Regions from separate parts of the Mesorhizobium sp. CNPSo 4689 genome, predicted to be linked through region 1. Evidence: predicted binding sites of a transcription regulator. Region 1 holds the regulator's gene; each other region holds the start of a gene.
The links. Region 1 encodes PhoB, which activates phosphate uptake and scavenging genes when phosphate is short. Its sites were predicted from a motif close to TGTCATNNANCTGTCAT; they were not measured.
Positions count from the first base shown of each region.

Region 2: phnF (phosphonate metabolism transcriptional regulator PhnF) is a predicted target of PhoB. The motif match lies at 2,473-2,489, and genes of this name have one in related genera.
Region 3: AC04SI_RS03880 (esterase-like activity of phytase family protein) is a predicted target of PhoB. The motif match lies at 2,704-2,720, and genes of this name have one in related genera.

Region 1 is NZ_JBWLUZ010000003.1:458,526-462,852, forward strand. Features, by position in the region: gene pstB (phosphate ABC transporter ATP-binding protein PstB) at 1-658, shown strand, start outside; gene phoU (phosphate signaling complex protein PhoU) at 697-1,407, shown strand; gene phoB (phosphate regulon transcriptional regulator PhoB) at 1,424-2,113, shown strand; gene AC04SI_RS07345 (ROK family protein) at 2,177-3,421, opposite strand; gene xylF (D-xylose ABC transporter substrate-binding protein) at 3,687-4,327, shown strand, end outside.
Region 2 is NZ_JBWLUZ010000004.1:492,016-496,342, reverse strand. Features, by position in the region: gene fosX (FosX/FosE/FosI family fosfomycin resistance hydrolase) at 1-208, opposite strand, end outside; gene AC04SI_RS10020 (carbon-phosphorus lyase complex subunit) at 205-1,317, opposite strand; gene phnH (phosphonate C-P lyase system protein PhnH) at 1,319-1,930, opposite strand; gene phnG (phosphonate C-P lyase system protein PhnG) at 1,930-2,391, opposite strand; gene phnF (phosphonate metabolism transcriptional regulator PhnF) at 2,530-3,291, shown strand; gene AC04SI_RS10000 (amidohydrolase family protein) at 3,276-4,103, opposite strand; gene AC04SI_RS09995 (zinc-binding alcohol dehydrogenase family protein) at 4,108-4,327, opposite strand, start outside.
Region 3 is NZ_JBWLUZ010000002.1:225,801-230,127, reverse strand. Features, by position in the region: gene AC04SI_RS03895 (sugar phosphate isomerase/epimerase family protein) at 1-236, opposite strand, end outside; gene AC04SI_RS03890 (Gfo/Idh/MocA family protein) at 233-1,264, opposite strand; gene AC04SI_RS03885 (LacI family DNA-binding transcriptional regulator) at 1,463-2,488, shown strand; gene AC04SI_RS03880 (esterase-like activity of phytase family protein) at 2,811-4,277, shown strand.

The DNA.
Region 1 (4,327 bases):
GCTGATCGGCCCTTCGGGCTGCGGCAAGTCGACCTTCCTGCGCTGCCTCAACCGCATGAACGACACCATCGACTCGGCGCGGGTGACCGGCAAGATCACGCTGGACGAAGAGGACATCTACGACAAGAACATCGACGTCGTCGAACTGAGAGCCCGCGTCGGCATGGTGTTCCAGAAGCCCAATCCGTTCCCGAAGTCGATCTACGAGAACGTCGCCTACGGTCCGCGCATCCACGGGCTGGCCAAGCGCAAGGCCGACATGGACCAGATCGTCGAATCGAGCCTGAAGAAGGCGGCGATCTGGAACGAGGTGAAGGACCGTCTGCAAGAGCCCGGCACCGGCCTTTCCGGCGGCCAGCAGCAGCGCCTGTGCATCGCGCGCGCCATCGCCGTGTCGCCGGAAGTGATCCTGATGGACGAGCCCTGCTCGGCGCTCGACCCGATCGCCACAGCCCGCGTCGAGGAGCTGATCGACGAGCTGCGTCAAAACTACACGATCGTCATCGTCACGCACTCGATGCAGCAGGCGGCGCGTGTGTCGCAGCGCACGGCCATGTTCCACCTCGGCTATCTGGTCGAGGAGGGCGCCACCGACAAGATGTTCACCAACCCCGACGACAAGCGCACGCAGGACTACATCACCGGCCGGTTCGGCTGAGTGGTCCGGCGGCAACTTTCAGGCACGAGGACAGGATCATGGGTGAACATCATACCGTCGCCTCTTTCGACGAGGATCTCGGGCAGATCAGCAAGCTGATCTCCGACATGGGCGAACTGGCCGGCGCGATGGTCGGCGGGGCGACCAAGGCCCTTCTGAATTCCGACAATGCACTGGCACAGAGGGTGGTCTCCGACGACGCCATCATGGATGCGCGCCAGCGCGAGCTGGACGACCGCGCCATCACGCTGATCGCCAAGCGCCAGCCGATGGCCAACGATTTGCGCGCGGTGGTCGGTTCTATCCGCATGGCCGGCGATCTCGAGCGCATCGGCGACCTTGCCAAGAACATCGCCAAGCGCGTTGGCACCGTCGGCCTCAGCGTCACGCCGCGCGACCTGTCGCACTCCATCGATGTGATGGCGCAGTTGGTGCTGGTCCAGGTGCAAGGGGTGATCGAGGAATACGCCGCCGCAGACGCCGCGGCACTCGCCAAGCTTCGGAACGACGACGAGCGCATCGACGTCAAATACACCTCGGTGTTCCGTGAGCTGCTGACCTACATGATGGAAGATCCGCGCAACATCACGGCCTGCACGCATCTCTTGTTCTGCGCCAAGAATCTGGAGCGCATTGGCGACCATGTCACCAACATCGCCGAGAACGCCTACTATGTGCTGACAGGCTCGCAATTGCCAGCCAATCGTCCCAAGCAAGACGAGACAGCGATGTCCGCGCCGGCTGCATGACAGGGGTAACCGACTGATGATAGCGCCACGCATCATGGTGGTGGAGGACGAGGAGCCGCTGGGGGTGCTGCTCCGCTACAATCTGGAATCCGAAGGCTACCAGGTCGAGGTGGTGACGCGCGGCGACGAAGCCGAGATCCGCCTGCAGGAAAACGTTCCCGACCTGCTGGTGCTCGACTGGATGGTGCCGGCGGTTTCCGGAATCGAGCTTTGCCGGCGCCTCAGGATGCGGCCCGAGACCGAGCGGCTGCCGATCATCATGCTTACGGCGCGTGGCGAAGAGAGCGACCGCGTGCGCGGCCTCTCCACCGGCGCCGACGACTATCTGGTCAAGCCGTTCTCGACGCCGGAATTCATGGCCAGGGTCAAGGCGCTGCTGCGTCGCGCCAAGCCGGAAGTGCTGTCCAGCATGCTCAAGGTCGGCGACATCGTGCTCGACCGCGAGTCGCACCGGGTCTACCGCAAGAAGAGCGAGATCAGGCTCGGGCCGACCGAGTTCCGGCTGCTCGAATTCATGATGCGGCATCCGGGCCGGGTGTTCTCGCGCAGCCAGCTGCTCGACAATGTCTGGGGCGAGACGATCTATATCGACGAGCGAACGGTCGACGTGCATGTCGGCCGGCTGCGCAAGGCGGTCAACAATGGCCGCATGCCCGACGTCATCCGCACCATCCGCGGGGCAGGATACGCGATCCGGGAAGATTAGGTATGTGCTGATATTCAGGCCTGCGAACGGCGCGGCCTGGCCTCAACACATCTCAAGTCGCGATCAAGCCACGTTCTTTCCTGCCGAACCCGTTCGCTGCTGGACGCCCGGCGCGAAAATCTCCTGGTCGACGAAGCCAAGCGCGCGCATGGCGCAGCCCTCGCGGATCAGCGGCAACTCATTCGGCTCGGTGTCGAAGGAGATCGATTTCGAGTGCTGGCCGCCGGCGGTCTGGGCAATCGCCTCGCGCAGCGCCGGTTCGATCAGATCGAAAGCGGCGGCGCTGACGCCGACCATGGCGACGGGTGCGGGATCGATCAGCGCGAACAGGCTGCCAAGGCCGAAGCCGAGCGCCTCGCCCGCCTTGCGGTAGGCTTCGCGCTCCGGCCCGTCGCTCTCGCGCGCCCGGGCGGCGAGCGCGCGCATGTCGGCGTCGCCGACATCGGTCGGTTCGGCATCCTCACTCATCATCCTGGCGTTGCGCCAGATGGCATAGTTGCCGGCATAGGCTTCGACGCAGCCGCGCCGTCCGCAGCGGCAGAGCGCGCCGCCCGGCCGGTGGATCATGTGGCCGAACTCGCCGCCGGACGAATGAGTGCCGGTGAACAGTTCGCCCTTCAGCACCAGCCCCATGCCAATGCCGTGCGAGAGCAGGATGGCGATGAAATCGTCGCGGTAGCGTTCGGGATCGCGCCATTGCAGCGCCACCGCCATCATGTTGCAGTCGTTTTCCATGGTAGCGGGAATGCCGAACTCGCCTTCCAGAATGTCGGCAAAGGGGATGTCGGTCAGCGACGTGATCGGCGACCACAGCATGGCGCGGGCATGGGTGTCGGTGATGCCCTGGATGCCCATCGCGATGCGGGCGACGCTGCGGACATCGAGATCGGGATCCTCGAACCGGCGCCGGACTATCGCCGTGCATTCGCCGATCAGCTCGTCGCGCGGCATGGTCAGCGTGTCCAGGCGGCGTTGCTCTTCGGCAATGACCTGCCCGGCATAATCGATGACGGCGACGGAGAGGAAGTTGAGCGACAGCACCACGGTCATCACCGCGGTGGCTTCCGGATTGAGGCCGAGGCCGACCTGTGGCCGGCCGCGCTTCAGCGAAGCCGCTTCGCTGGGCTTGCTCTCGGTCAGGATGCCTTCCTGGATCAGGTCGGAGGAGATCGCCGAAATGGTCGAATGGCTGAGGCCAGTGGTCGCGGCGATCTCGGTCCGTGACGGCTGGCCAGCCCTGCGCACGGCCGAAATCACCATCGCCCGGTTGCGCCGGCGTAGATCGTCGTGGCGGATTCCAACCGACATGGCCTGCGTCTCCTCCCTGCCGCCGCCGCTTCGTGAACGTCGAAGGCCGTCGACGCGCTCACTGAATATTGGCAGAATCGGGAAGTCCTGTCATTTATTTATTCCGAGACCCGAAAAAAATTCGACGGCCGTCAAAAACCGTCAGAATCGATGTTGACAGCGCTTCGGCGTTGGATCAGTATTTTTTCGAGGCTCGAAAAAAAGAGAGCCTTGTGCCGGCCTTCGGGTCAGTTTGTCGCGCCGTGCGCGGCGCAGGGAGGATATCATGAAGAAATTTGCAGTCGCCATGCTGGCGGGTGTCGCCATGTCGCTGACGCTGGCGTCGGTCGCGCAGGCGAAGGACAAGGTCATCGGCGTGTCGTGGTCGAACTTCCAGGAAGAGCGCTGGAAGACCGATGAGGCGGCGATGAAGGCAGCGATCGAAGCCGCCGGCGACAAGTACATTTCCGCCGACGCACAGTCTAATCCCGGCAAGCAGCTGACCGACGTCGAAAGCCTGATCTCGCAAGGTGCGAATGCGCTGATCGTGCTGGCGCAGGACGCCTCGGCCATCGGGCCGGCGGTGCAGAAGGCGCTTGACGAGGGCATTCCGGTCGTCGGCTATGACCGCCTGATCGAGAACAAGGACGTGTTCTACCTGACCTTCGACAACAAGGAAGTCGGCCGCATGCAAGCCCGCGAAGTGTTCAAGGCGAAGCCCGAAGGCAACTACGTCTTCATCAAGGGTTCGGGTGCCGATCCGAACGCCGATTTCCTGTTCGCCGGCTCCATGGAAGTGCTGAAGGAAGCCATCGACGGCGGGAAGATCAAGAATGTCGGCGAGGCCTATACGGACGGCTGGCTGCCGGCCAATGCGCAGAAGAACATGGAACAGTTCCTGACCGCCAACGACAACAAGGTCGATGC
Region 2 (4,327 bases), on a different contig from region 1:
TGTGATTATAGCTTCGCTCGGGCAGCGGCTCGCCTCCCATGATGGCGATCCAGAGATCGCCGATCAGGAAGAATTTTTCGCGTGACAGCGAGAACTGCTCGGTATCGCTGGCATAGACTTCGCGCGCGTCGAAGATGCCGGTCAGGATCGCGCTCATGCGGTCAAGATCGCGGACGATGAAGGTCATATGGGACAGGCCTTCGATCATTCCGCGGCCTCCCGCTTTTCCTCGACCTTCGCAGGGTTTTCGCGGGCCTCGTACTCGGCGCGCATGCGGCGCACGAGATCGAGCTCGGCCTGGAAGTCGACATAGTGCGGCAGCTTCAAATGCTCGACGAAGCCGGTCGCCTGGACATTGTCGGAATGCGAAATGACGAACTCCTCGTCTTGCGCCGCGGCAACGACATCCTCGCCCAATTCGCTTGCACGAAGAGCGCGGTCGCAGAGCGCCATCGCCATCGCCTTGCGCTCGCTCTGGCCGAAGACGAGGCCATAGCCGCGGGTGAATTGCGGCGGCGCCTTGGCCGAACCCTTGAACTGGTTGACCATCTGGCACTCGGTGACGCGGACGCTGCCGAGCGGCACGGCGAAGGGCAGTTCCGGCACGTCCAGTTCCAGTTCGACCTCGCCGATGCGGACCTCGCCGACGAACGGGTGGTTGCGGGCATAGCCGCGCTGGGTGGAATAGCCGAGCGCCAGCAAAAAGCCCTCGTCGCCGCGTGACAGCGCCTGCAGGCGGATGTCGCGCGCCATCGGGAATTCCAGCGGCTCGCGGGTGATGTCGCCGGGGACATGGTCCTGCGGCATGTCGCCATCCGGCTCGATCAGGCCTTCGCGGGCGAGGATCGCCGAAACGCGCGGCATGGCTTGCGCCTCGCTCTCGCGCTGCAGCGGCTCGGCGACGTCGCCGCCGGCGGCAAGCTCGGGATCGAGCAGCCGGTGGGTGTAGTCGAAGGTCGGACCGAGGAGCTGGCCGCCGGGCAGGTCCTTGTAGGTCGCCGACACGCGGCGCTCGACCAGCATCGCGCCGGTGTCGATCGCCTTGGTGTAACCGAAGCGCGGCAGCGTTGTGCGGTAGGCGCGGACCAGGAAGATCGCCTCGATCATGTCGCCGCGCGCCTGGACGATGGCGAGCGCGGCCAGTTCGCGGTCGTAGAGCGAGCCTTCGCTCATCACCCGGTCGACGCCGAGCGCCAGCTGCTCGACGATCTGGTCGAGGCGAAGTGCCGGCACCGAACGGTCGCCGCGCCGGCGATCGGCGAGCAGTCGGTGGGCGTTTGCAATGGCTGCTTCGCCGCCTTTTACCGCAACGTACATCTTACGCCTCCATCGTCTTGATGCGCGTCGTGCGTGGCAGGCAGGCGAGGCTGTCGGCGGTGGCCAGGATGATGTCGACGCCACGCGGAAAGCGCTGGTTGTTCTGCTTCCACTGTTCGATGAAATGACGCGGCATCTGCGCCGGCGCGATGGTCGCGCTGGTTTCGATGCCGGGGCCTTCGAGCAACAGCGGCGCGCCGGAGACAAGATCGGTGACTTGCAGGATAAGCGTCGTAGAGCGATCGGGATAATCCTGGGTGCCTTGCGAAAAGCCGTCGAGCGCCATCATTTCCGCCGGGTTGGCGATCAGCGCGAAATGCGCATCAGCCGGGGTGTTGGCCGAGGGCGCGCCGGTGTGAAAACCCAGCCAGGATTTGACGGCGGGCGCTGCCTGCAAGGTGAGATCGAGCCAGAGCGGCGTGTCGTTGTCGCAGAGCGAAAGCGCAATGGCGCCGGCCGTCGCCGAGAGCGGCACTGGGGGGCGGGCAAAGGCCGGCAGGGCTTGCACGCTGCCCGGCCGCGCCATCGCGTCCATGACGGCGCGAAAGACCGTCTGGGCGTTGAACACCGGATCGGCGAAACCGCCCTCGATCGATTGAGCCGCTATCTCCATCAGTCCTCTCCGCGCACCATGGTGAAGAAATCCACTTTCGTTGCCGCGGTCTCGGCACGCCGCCGGTCGCGCGCCTCGACCAGGGCCGCCCGCAGCGGTGCGACCAGTCTGGTCTCGACCGCTTCGCGATGGGCGGGTTCCTGCCACAGCGCGTCGGCGATCGCCGCCAGCTTCGCTTTCCGCTTGTCGCGGCCGAGCGTGTAGCAATGGCCGACCTGTCCGGAGGGCAGCCGGACCGTGGCGCGGGTGACCGTCGCCTCGCCGACATTGAAGGGCGCGCCGCCGCCGCCGATGCGGCCGCGCACCGTGACCAGGCCGGTTTCGGGACCACGCAGCAGTTCGGCTTCCAAAGGCAGGCCGGCTTCGCTCCAAAGACGGGCGATGTCTTCGCCGGGCGACTGCGCCAGCGTCGCCATGATCGCCTTGCGTTCGGCCTGATCGCGCGCTTCCTGTCCTCGCATGGTTTGCTCCTTGCGCAATGGCTAATTTGTCTATTGATATAGACAACCATACAAATTATACCTGTTAGCTAGCGCGAGTCCATGACGGGTGCATGACATCGCGTGAAAGCATCGGGGCGATGGAAGATTGGGGTGGACATGATTGGGCAGCAAGTGGCCAGCATCGAGCGGCGCAGTGGCGTCTCGCTATGGCGGCAGATCGCCGACCAGATCCTGCATGCGATCGCCGTCGGCGATTTCGCCGAGAATGCCGCGCTGCCGCCGGAAATGGCGCTGGCTGAGCGCTATGGCGTCAACCGCCATACGGTGCGTAGTGCCATCGCCGCCCTCGTGCAGGACGGTGTGCTGAGGGCCGAGCAAGGGCGTGGCACCTTCGTGCTGTCGCGCAAGCGGCTGTCCTACCCGATCGGCGCACGCACGCGTTTTTCGACCGGCCTGCAAGGGCAGACGTCCGAACGGCATATCGTCCTGCTCGCGTCGTCGGTCGAGCCGGCCAGCCGTCGCGTCGCCGAAGCCCTGGGGCTTGTCAGGGGCGCTGATGTGATCCGCCTGGAAACGCGCGGCGAAGCCGACGGGCATCCGGTGTCGCGCGCTACCGCCTGGTTCGATGCCCAGCGCTTCGCCGGTATCGACGCTGCCATGGCGGAAACCGGATCGGTCACCGCCTCGCTCAAGCGCTTTGGGATCAACGATTATCTGAGGCAATCGACGGTGCTGTCGGCGCGCCACGCCGATGCCGCCGATCTGGTCGATCTCGACCTGCAGCCCGGCGCCATCGTGCTGGTGACAATTGCGGTCAATATGACGCTCGACGGTCAGCCGATTCAGTTTTCCGAGTCGCGGTTTCCGGCGGAGCGGGTGGAGCTCAGATTGTCGGCTAACGATCAGGCAATGTCGTAGAAACGCGCGGCATTGCCGCCGAAGACGGCATTCTGCTCGGCCAGCGACAGGCCAGCTAGAAGCTCCTTCGCGGCAGCCAGCCAGTTCTCGTAAGTGGCGGCCAGTTCGCAAACCGGCCAGTCGCTGCCGAACATCAGCCGCTCCGGGCCGAAGCAGGCGATGAGGTGGTCGGCATAGGGTTTTAGGCCGGCGACCGACCAGTTAGGGCCGGCTTCGGTGACCAGACCGGAAAACTTGCACAGCACCGACGGTCTCTTGGCGAGCGCGGCCATGTCGCTTGCCCAAGGCTCGACAATGCCCTTGGCGATGAATGGCTTCGCGGCATGGTCGACGACGATAGGCAGGTCCGGGATATGGTCGGCGAGTGCCGCGACCACCGGCAGGTGGCGCGGCTGCGCCAGTGCGTCGAAGCGCAGGTTCAGTTCGGGCAGCAGCCTGAGCGCCGCGAGGTGCTTCGGCTTCAAAATGTCGAACGTGTCTTCGATGTCCTGCAGCATCGGCCGGATGCCGCGGAATTTCGGCCTTGTCGCCAGCCGGCGCAACGTCGCTTCGACGTCGTCGGCGCCGACGTCGACCCAGCCGACTACTGCCGCGATGCTCGGCTCGTTCTCGGCAAGGTCGAGCATGAATTCGGTCTCGGCGACCGTTGCCGCTGCTTGCACCACGACGGTGCGTTCGATGCCGGCGGCGCCGAGATGCGGCTTCAAATCGGCCGGAAAGACATCGCGCACGATCGGCGCGACATGCGGCCCCATCCAAAAATAGTCGCCGCGGGCGATCTGCCAGTAGTGCTGGTGTGCGTCGATCCGCATCGTCTCATCCGATCTCGATGACGGCCTTGATCAGCCCGGATTTCTGATGCGCCCAGCGGGCGAGGTCAAGGGGGGCCTGGCCAAGCGTGGTCCGGTGGGTGACGAGCTTTGCCAGTGGCACCGCGCCGTTGCGGATCGAGGCGGCGACATGGTCGAAGTCGGCGCCAAGCGCGTTGCGGCTGCCGACCAGCGTCATCTCGCGCTTGTGGAACTCCGGATCGGAA
Region 3 (4,327 bases), on a different contig from region 1:
TCCAGCGGATTGCCGAACACGCCGATCGAAGACACGGTGACGTCGGCATCGCCGATCGCCTCGCGGATCTGGCCGGCCAGCCGTGGCAGATCCTTGCCGCCCAGCGTCTGCCAGAAGAAGGGCTGGATGCTCTCGAAGCCGAGTGGCAGGATCTCTCTGATGTAGGCCGCCGGGTCGTCGAGATTGGCCCGCACCATGGTGCCGATCCGGATGTCGAGAAGCGGGTTTGGCGTCATTGTGCTTCCTTTGAGATCGCCACGCGGCGTCCGGTCTCGGCGCTTTCGATGGCGCCGAAGACCATGGCCAGGCTCTTGATGTTGTCTGCACCGCGCGTTTCCGGCTGGGTGCCGGTCTCGATGGCCTGCATGAAATCCTGAATGATGCCGAGATGGCCGTCGACGCGGTCGGCGGGGTCGAGCGGCGGCACCTCGACCGGCTCGGTTTTGTCGAAAAGGCCGTCGCGGGCCGGCAGCACAAGTTCCGCCGTCAGCGCGTCATGGCCGTCCCAGGTGAGGCTGCCGTGCTCGGCGACGATGCGCCAGCTGCCCTCCCAACTGGTGCGGAAACCGGCAGCGCACCAGGAGCCGGCATAGGTAAAGACCTTGCCGCCGCCGAGATCGAAGACGGCGCTGGCCGACGATCCCTGCCGGTACCAGGAACTGGCCGGCTCCCATTCCTGGCAATAGACGCTTGCCGGCTCGCCGCCGACCATATAGCGGGCGGCGTCGAAGGTGTGGATCGCCATATCGAGCAGCAGGACATGCGCCATCTCCTCGCGAAAACCGCCGAAATGCGGCGCGACGAAGAAGTCGGCATGGATGCTGGTCGCGGCACCAATGGCGCCTGAGTCCAGAAAGCGCCGGATGCGCCTGACATTGGCGACATAGCGCCGGTTCTGCACGACGGCATGAACACGCCCGGCGCGTCGTGCGGCCTCGACGATGGCGCGCGCATTCTCAGGGCTGTCGGCCAGCGGCTTTTCCGTCAGCAAGTGGCAATTATGGGCAAAGGCGGAAAGCGCGACGTCGCGCCGGGCAGCAGGGACCACGACGTCGAACACCGCGTCGGGCCTGGTCTGGTCGAGGACCGCGTCCAGGCTGGTTCCAATGACGGCGCCGGTCAGCTCGTATTCGCGCGCCCTCGCCTTCGCCCGCTCGGCGTCAAGGTCGACAAGGCCGACAATGGCGAGCCCATCAATCTGCCTCACGGCGTCGAGCCAATGCTTGCTCATCGCGCCACAGCCGACGAGGACGACATTCATCATCCAGCGCTCCTCCTCCCCGTTCGGTCCCTCCAGACCGAAGTCACGGCACTCACGGCATCACCGTAAACGTTTTTCCGTAAACGTTTACGACAACACACCCGATGGCGTAGAATGTCAATTGGCCGCTCGTGAAAATCGTCATCAACCGCCTTGGCCTGAGCGGCGGCCAGTGCTAGCGAAAGTCGGGGGAGAAAGTCTTTGGCGTCCAGTATCCACGACCTTGCACGTCACCTGAACATATCGATCGGCACCGTGTCGCGGGCGCTCAACGGCCGCGCCGACGTCAACGCCGACACGCGCCAGCGCGTGCTCGAAGCGGCCAAGAAGCTGAACTATTCGCCGAACCAGTCCGGCCGCAGTCTGCGCCGCGGCTCGACCCATTCTATCGCCTTCATGCTGCAGCCGCATCCGGGCGACCAGCAATATGGCGAACCCTTTTTCATTCCGTTCCTGACCGGCTTGCAGGCAAGGCTCGCCGAAAGCGGCCTCGACCTGATCGTGGTGATGGGCGCGCCGGGCGACTATCAGCAGGAGCGCCTGCGCCGTGTCGTCGAGACGCGCCGCGCCGACGCCGTGGTGCTGGCCTGGACACGGCGCGAGGACGAGCGCATCGACTATCTGACCCAGGCCGGCTTCCCCTTCGCCACGCTCGGCCGCAGCCGCTCCGGCGGCACCGCCTACCCCTCGCTCGACCTCGATTTCGAAAAGGCCGGCGCCGACGCGGTCGACCGGCTGGTAGCGCGCGGCCACCGCCGCATCGCCGCCATCCGCCCGTCTCTCGACCTCAATTTCGGCTACCTGTTCCTCGACGGCTATCGCAAGGCGTTGCAAAAGCACGGCATCGAAGTCGATCCCGGCCTGATCGCCGACGGTTTCATCAACGAGGCCGGCGGCTACGAAGTGATACCGCAGGTCATGCGCGCCAAGAATCCGCCGACCGCCATCATCTTCAACAATGACGCCATGGCGCTCGGCGGCTGCAAGGCGCTGGCCGAGATGGGCATCAGGCCCGGCCACGACATCGCTGTAATCGTCATCGTCGACACCCCGCTCTGCCGCTATTTCTCGCCGGCGCTGACCGCCTTCCGCCCGTCGCTGGAGCCGATGGGACAAAGGCTGGCCGAAATGCTGCTGGCCTCGCTTCCCACCTTCGCCGGTGAGGAAGGCCCGCGCATCATGCGCGAGGTCTGGCCGCTGGAGCTGATCGCGCGGGAGAGTGATTGACGGGAGAACGCCTCTTCCTTCTCCCCTTGTGGGAGAAGGTGGATCGGCGCGCAGTGCCGAGACGGATGAGGGGTGCCGGAAGAAACGCAGCGTAAGAAGATCGAGGGATTTAAGCGGTTAGTTCTCCAACGTAGAGATCCTTCCAACACCCCTCATCCGACCGAGCTTCGCTCGGCCACCTTCTCCCACAGGGGGAGAAGGGAAGAAATGGCGCCTGTCACGCAAGTATCATGTTCGCGTCCTAGACCGCTTGGCGGAAAGGCGCTGGAGGCAAAGTCAATGCGACGCCTGCTCCGGGCTGCTTTGTCACAAGGGGATATCCATGAAACATCTCAGCCGAACCGTCGCGCTTGGCGCGGCACTTGCTCTGTTCACCGCCTTGACGCCGGCGCTCGCTGATGGCGTCGCCTATGTCAACAAGGGGCTGGTCGGCGTCGGCCGTATCCCGGCCAACCTGAAGGACAAGTTCGGCGAGACCTTCGGCTCCGGCTCCGGGATGGCGATCGACGTCAAGGGCTGGATGCGTGACGCGAACGGCTACAAGGGATCGCTCTGGCTGCTGCCGGATCGCGGCTACAATGTCGTCGGCACCACCGACTATCGGGCCCGCCTCAACACGATTTCGATCAAGCTTGCCCCGACGGCTCCGGGCGCGGCACCCGCCACCGGACAGGAACAGTCCGGCGTCAAGGCGACGCTTGCCGACACCATGCTGCTGACCGACGACAAGGGCACTGATGCCACCGGCCTCGATCCGCTGAACGGCGTGCGGGCAGCAAGCGGCGACATGCCGATCCTGCCGCAGGCCGACAACGGCAAGCTGGCGCTCGACAACGAGGCGATCGTGCGCCTGCCCGACGGCACCATGTTCATCTCCGACGAATATGGCCCCAACATCTACCGCTTCTCGGCCGATGGCCATTTGATGTCGGCGACGCAGCCGCCGGTAGCCCTCGTGCCGATGCGCCACGGCACGCCGAACTTCGCCTCGGACAATCCGGGCCCCGGTGCCGCCGAGCCCGATCCGAAGGATCCCGAGACCGGCCGCCACAACAACCAGGGCCTCGAAGGCATGGCGATCACCCCGGACGGCAAGTTCCTGATTGCCGTGCTGCAGTCGGCGCCGCGCCAGGATGGCGGCGATTCCGGTTCAACCCGCCAGAACACCAGGGCGCTGGTCTATGACGCCTCCGACCTTGCCCATCTCAAGCTGGCGCATGAATATGTCGTGCCGCTGCCGGTGTTCAAGGATGCAAAGGACAAGACCAAGGTCGCGGCGCAGAGCGAGATCGTGGCGCTGTCCGACAAGACCTTCCTGATGCTGACCCGCGACAGCGGCAACGGCCAGGGCCTGAAGGGCGATGAGTCGCTCTTGCGCAAGATCAATGTCGTCGATCTTTCGGCGGCGACCGACATCTCCGGCGGCCCCTTCGACGCCGCCGACAAGCCGGTGGCGCCCAAGGGCGTGCTCGACCCGTCTGTGACGCCGGCCAAGCTGACGCCGTTCATCGACATCAACGACAAGGCCCAGCTTGGCCGCTTCGGCCTGCACAATGGCAAGCCCAACGACAAGAACAACCTCTCGGAGAAGTGGGAAGCGATGTCGCTGGTCAGCGTGCTCGATCCCAAGCTGCCCGACGACTATTTCCTGTTCGTCGCCAACGACAACGACTTCCTGACCCAGGACGGCTTCCAGGTCGGCGCGCCCTACAAGGCCGAGGATGGCGCCGATGTCGACACCATGTTCCTGGTCTACCAGGTCACGCTGCCGAACCTCGCCACGAACTAGCTCCGGATTTGGAGGCGGACGTGTTTAGCGCGTCCGCCTTCAAGCCGTTT